DNA from 2 places in the Pectobacterium artocarpous genome. Region 2 is predicted to be linked to the other one. Evidence: predicted binding sites of a transcription regulator. Region 2 holds the regulator's gene; the other holds the start of a gene.
What was found. Region 2 encodes ArgR, which controls arginine synthesis, uptake and breakdown. Its sites were predicted from a motif close to ANTGAATAAAAATACANT; they were not measured.
Positions count from the first base shown of each region.

Region 1: a site for ArgR is predicted at 1,187-1,204, ahead of argA (amino-acid N-acetyltransferase). Genes of this name have one in related genera too.

Region 1 is NZ_JBJXVK010000019.1:99,251-102,412, reverse strand. Features, by position in the region: gene amiC (N-acetylmuramoyl-L-alanine amidase AmiC) at 1-946, opposite strand, end outside; gene argA (amino-acid N-acetyltransferase) at 1,219-2,562, shown strand; gene ACKQAD_RS13625 (L-talarate/galactarate dehydratase) at 2,627-3,162, opposite strand, start outside.
Region 2 is NZ_JBJXVK010000016.1:58,662-61,823, reverse strand. Features, by position in the region: gene mdh (malate dehydrogenase) at 1-606, opposite strand, end outside; gene argR (transcriptional regulator ArgR) at 1,076-1,546, shown strand; gene tsaD (tRNA (adenosine(37)-N6)-threonylcarbamoyltransferase complex transferase subunit TsaD) at 1,613-2,626, opposite strand; gene rpsU (30S ribosomal protein S21) at 2,853-3,068, shown strand.

The DNA.
Region 1 (3,162 bases), on a different contig from region 2:
AGCGATCGCCACTCATACTCACGCCGCCGATCAAATCCGATTCGTTCTGGGTCTCTGCCAAAAATCTGGCGGCGGTACTGGTTGCTCCTTTCTTCGATAGCGCAAAAACCGACGATCCTCTTGCCGATCGATTGGTAAACGCATCCGCATGAATCGAAATGAACAGATCGGCACGCTGCTTGCGCGCTTTCGCCACTCGTACACGCAGCGGAATGAACACATCTTCATTACGCGTCATATACGCCTTCATGTTAGATTCATTATCGATCAGCTTGCGCAGGCGGCGGGCGATTTGCAGCACGATGTCTTTCTCACGCGTTTTATTCTTGCCAATCGCACCAGGATCTTCACCGCCGTGACCGGGATCGAGCATAATAATCAGCGGACGATCCCGCCCGGCTTTCCCGGCTTTCGGTGCTTCTGCCGGTAGCGTACGTTCCAGCTCGCCTTTGTTGTAATCCTCCAGCAGCGCCAGCAGCGGATCGTCTTCGTTGTCGTAGCGCCCTGCGGCAGGATACAAATCCAGTACCAATCGGTGCTTGAATTCGGCCACTGGCCCCAGCGTAAAGACTTTGGTCGTCGCCTGCTGCTTGAGTTCCAACACCAAGCGCACCGTGGTTTTATCAAACTGACCAATGCGCGCCTCTTTAATCAGTGGATCGTTATCTGACGTAAACTGGCTGGCGATGTCCTTCAATACGCTGTTCAGATGAACATTTTCGATATCCACCACGATGCGTTCAGGATTACTCAGACTAAACTGTTTATATTTCAGCGGGTTATTGGATTCCAGCGTGACGCGGGTATAGGCAGAAGACGGCCAGACGCGCACGGCAACGACCTGTGTTGTCGCCGCTAGTCCTACACCACTTACGCTTAACAGCCAGGTTGCTGCTGCGCTTTGTAATAGACGCCGTCGAGTCAGATGATGATTCGAATGAGACATGCCACTCCGATTTGATTGCTGTGCGTTACCCTGCATTGCCGTGTTGCTGGTGCGCTGGCCAATATGCTGAATAGTGCTGTCAAAAAATGTAAAAAGGTAAAGATTGTCAAAAACTTTAACGAATCTGCTCTGCCCTGTCATGCAAAAATCATCTGCAAGCCTTATAACAGGCGGATATCATAAATTTGAGGCATTAACCTCGCTTTTCTAGTGAATACTTCCTCTTGCCTTTTACGCCATAAAGAATAAAAATACATAAATTACGAATAAAAATGCAAAGAGGGCTCGCAGTGAAGGAACGTAGTACAGAACTGGTTCAGGGCTTCCGCCATTCAGTTCCCTATATCAATGCCCACCGTGGCAAAACGTTTGTCATCATGCTAGGTGGCGAAGCCATTGAACATGCCAACTTCTCTAGCATCGTAAATGATATCGGGCTGCTGCACAGTCTGGGGATTAAGCTGGTGGTCGTTTATGGCGCTCGTCCCCAGATCGATGCCAACCTGACAACGCATCACTACGAGCCTCACTACCATAAAAACACCCGCATCACCGACAGCGCTACGCTGGAGCTGGTTAAGCAGGCGGCAGGGATGTTGCAACTGGACATCACCGCCAGACTGTCGATGAGCCTGAACAATACGCCGCTGCAAGGTGCCCATATTAATGTCGTCAGCGGTAATTTTATTATCGCGCAGCCGCTGGGCGTGGATGACGGCGTGGACTACTGCCACAGCGGCCGTATTCGTCGTATTGATGAAGAGGCCGTTCACCACCAGTTGAATAGCGGCGCGATTGTGCTGCTCGGGCCAGTCGCGGTGTCAGTCACAGGTGAAAGTTTCAATTTAACCTCGGAAGAGGTTGCAACCCAGCTCGCAATTAAACTGAAAGCAGAGAAGATGATCGGCTTCTGTTCGTCGCAGGGCGTGACCAATGAAGAAGGCAGCATCATTTCCGAGCTGTTCCCGGATGACGCACAGCAGCGGATTGATGTGCTGGAACAGGCTGGCGATTACCATTCGGGGACGGTCCGGTTCCTGCGTGGCGCAGTCAAAGCCTGCCGTAGCGGCGTACGCCGCAGCCATCTGATTAGCTATCAGGACGACGGCGCGCTGTTGCAAGAACTGTTCTCACGCGATGGAATCGGTACTCAGATCGTGATGGAAAGCGCCGAGCAGGTTCGCCGTGCGACCATCAATGACATTGGCGGCATTCTGGAACTGATTCGCCCGCTGGAAGAACAAGGCATTCTGGTGAGACGCTCGCGCGAGCAGTTGGAAATGGAGATCGACAAATTCACCGTCGTGGTACGCGATAACCTGACCATCGCCTGCGCAGCACTTTACCCGTTCCCGGAAGAGAGCATCGGCGAAATGGCCTGCGTCGCGGTTCACCCGGATTATCGCAGCTCATCACGCGGCGATATGCTGTTACTGCGCATTGCCGCTCAGGCGCGTCAGCAGGGTCTGCAAAAGCTGTTTGTGCTGACGACGCACAGCATCCACTGGTTTCAGGAGCGCGGCTTTTTACCCGCCGAAGTGGAGATGCTGCCGAAGAAGAAACAGGCACTATACAACTATCAGCGGCGTTCAAAGATTCTGGTGATGGATCTCTGAACTATTCCACTTGATGAGGCTTTTCGTGGCCGCTCGTAAAATCGGCCACGCATCTCTCCTCAGCTTATGGCTGCTTGCCAAACTCACAGCTCAGCATCGTCCACGTTCTGGCCTGTTCACTCAACGTGAACCCAAGTCCCAGACGATCGGATACCCACATACGCCCATCGCGCAATTCTAGCTGCTCGTTGAAGAGCGGATTCAGCCACTCGAAGTGTTCCAGCCACGGTTCAATCGGATAGGCCGCGGCCAAATGCAAATGTACTTCCATCGCAAAGTGCGGCGCCAGCTTACGACCATGCTTCGCCGCCAGATCCATGATTTTCAAGAAAGGAGAAATCCCGCCCACGCGCGGTGCATCCGGCTGGACGAAATCACTGGCGTTCCCGAGGATCAACTGTTCATGCTCGCGGAAGCTGGTCAGCATCTCGCCAGTCGCAATCGGCGTATCCAGCGCCGCCGTCAGCGCTGCATGGCCTTCCACATCGTAGGCATCCAGCGGCTCTTCAATCCAGATCAGATTAAAGGCTTCCATCTTTCTTCCCATCCGAATCGCCGTTTCGCGATCCCACTGCTGATTGGCATCCACCATCAGCGGGA
Region 2 (3,162 bases):
CAGATCGGCCACTTCCTGCTCGCTGAAGCTGATGCCAGGCACCTGAGACAGCAGTGGCAGAATCGTCACACCAGAGTGTCCACCGATAACCGGCACATTAATATCCTGCGGCTGTTTGCCTTTCAGCTCAGCAACGAATGTATTGGAACGGATGATATCCAACGTTGTGACACCGAACAGTTTGTTTTTGTCATACACGCCCGCTTTTTTCAGCACTTCTGCTGCGATGGCAACGGTCGTGTTCACTGGGTTGGTGATGATACCAATGCACGCTTTCGGACAGGTAACGGCAATTTGTTCAACCAGGTTACGTACAATGCCAGCATTGACGTTAAACAGATCGGAGCGATCCATACCTGGCTTACGTGCCACACCGGCGGAGATCAGCACAATATCTGCACCAGCAAGCGCAGGTTTAGCATCTTCACCGCTATAGCCTTTGATCTTCACAGCTGTAGGAATGTGGCTCAGATCGACAGCAACACCCGGCGTGACCGGAGCAATATCGTAAAGGGATAGTTCTGAACCTGAAGGAAGCTGGGTTTTGAGGAGGAGTGCGAGTGCCTGACCGATACCACCTGCTGCTCCGAGAACTGCAACTTTCATCCTAAACTCCTTATTATCGTAAAATAAAAAAGTGCCGTGAATTCATTTGGTTATAAACAGAATATAAAAATGGGGATAAGATCAGTCTACTCATCTTTCTGCAAATGACATGAGAGCCAAAAAATACGCTATGTCTCTAATAATAAATCAAAAACAACCATTCATTTGAAAGGTAAGTAAAGTTAATAAGCTATTGAGCTATAATGCGGTGTTCATTCACGAGCAATTAACCTGTGCGCTACATTACACCGATCAACGGCGTCTAAACAACATCATTTTGATAACATTTAATTTACTTTTATGTGACGCAGGACACATTTTTCGGACGACTCGAAGACCGAATTTTTGTGAAAACAGCGACTAGCACATATCTGAGTAAATAGACTGGAGTTATACGCAATTTAATTGCATAAAAATTCACACAACTGCATAATAGAAGGATTAACCATAACAATTGATCCGGTGCAGAATGCGAAATTCGACAAAACAAGAAGACCTCGTTAAAGCGTTCAAGGCGCTGTTAAAGGAAGAGAAGTTCAGTTCTCAAAGTGAGATTGTTCAGGCATTGCAAGACGAAGGATTTGAAAACATCAACCAATCCAAGGTCTCACGCATGCTAACAAAATTTGGTGCCGTGCGCACACGTAATGCCAAGATGGAGATGGTGTATTGTCTCCCAGCGGAACTCGGTGTTCCTACCACATCCAGCCCGTTGAAGAATCTTGTGCTGGACGTAGACTATAACGACGCGGTCATCGTCATCCATACCAGCCCTGGAGCCGCACAGCTCATTGCCCGCCTGCTGGACTCGCTCGGGAAGTCCGAAGGGATTCTCGGCACCATAGCAGGGGATGACACTATCTTCACCACCCCGGCAAGAGGCTTCAGCGTCAAACAGCTTTACGAAGCTATTCTGGTGCTCTTCGAACAAGAGCTGTAACTCACGCGCCCCGACTGTTTTTGCTACGTGTAGGCTAACTACACGTAGCGATTATCATCCAAAGACTCACACCGCAGGTAATTCAGCCAACGGCCAACGTGGTCTAACAGATACGCCCAGCGTCTGACTCGCCCCGTGGACCAGACGAACACTGCCGGCATAAGCAATCATCGCGCCATTATCCGTACAGAATTCAGGACGCGCATAAAACACCTCGCCGCCACGTTTCGCCATGACGTCGCCTAAACGCTGGCGCAGCGTCCGGTTAGCGCTTACGCCCCCCGCCATGACCAGCCGTTTAAAGCCAGTTTCATCCAACGCACGACGACATTTTATCGCCAGCGTATCTACAACGGCATCTTCAAATGCGCGGGCAATATCGGCACGCGTTTGATCGTCATCGCCATTGCTACGAATCGTATTGGCAGCAAACGTTTTTAGTCCAGAGAAGCTGAAATCCAGACCAGGACGATCGGTCATTGGGCGAGGAAACGTAAAGCGCTGCGGATCACCCGCCTGCGCCATTTTCGACAACATAGGGCCTCCAGGATAATCCAGCCCCAGCAGTTTCGCCGTCTTATCAAATGCTTCGCCCGCCGCGTCATCAATCGATTCGCCCAACAAACGGTATTCACCAATGCCCGTCACACTGATAAGCTGTGTATGGCCTCCAGAAACCAGCAGCGCGACGAAGGGAAACGCCGGTGGGTTATCCTCCAGCATCGGCGCCAGCAAATGCCCCTCCATATGGTGTACAGGGATCGCCGGTACACCCCAGGCAAATGCCAGAGAGCGACCTACTGTCGCGCCTACCAATAGCGCGCCCACCAAACCAGGGCCAGCGGTGTAAGCCACACCATCGATATCGCCAGCCTGTAATCCGGCCTCACGCAGCGACGCCTGAATTAACGGGACCGTTTTACGCACGTGATCGCGGGAGGCAAGCTCAGGCACTACGCCGCCGTAATCCGCATGTAATTTAACCTGGCTGTATAACTGATTAGCGAGTAAACCGGCTTCGGTGTCATAAATAGCCACGCCGGTTTCATCACAGGATGTTTCGATACCCAATACGCGCATTGCTGTTCCTACGTTGATAGCGATACAAGCGCCGGTGAATGCCGCTTGCTTCAAACTGTGGATAGTCTATCATAAGTGCCCTGATTTCTGCGCTGGCCACGGCTGGGTGTTTTATGATCACCGCAATGCTTTACAAAGACGCCACGTTTGCAGTAGAATTCCGCACCATTTTGAAAAGGCTGGCACAAGGCCAGCGGCAAACCGAATTTATTGAGGTGAGAGGCACATGCCGGTAATTAAAGTACGTGAAAACGAGCCGTTCGACGTAGCTCTGCGTCGCTTCAAGCGTTCCTGTGAAAAAGCAGGTGTTTTGGCTGAAGTTCGTCGTCGTGAGTTTTATGAAAAACCAACGACCGAACGTAAGCGCGCTAAAGCTTCTGCAGTGAAACGCCACGCTAAGAAACTGGCTCGAGAAAACGCACGCCGCACTCGTCTGTATTAATTTTCAGGAGGGTTTCCCTCCAACGCGTGATTAATCCGCAGACTTAGCAGTTGCATACGAAGGCCGTGCTTTCCGAAAGGAAGCGCGGCTTGTT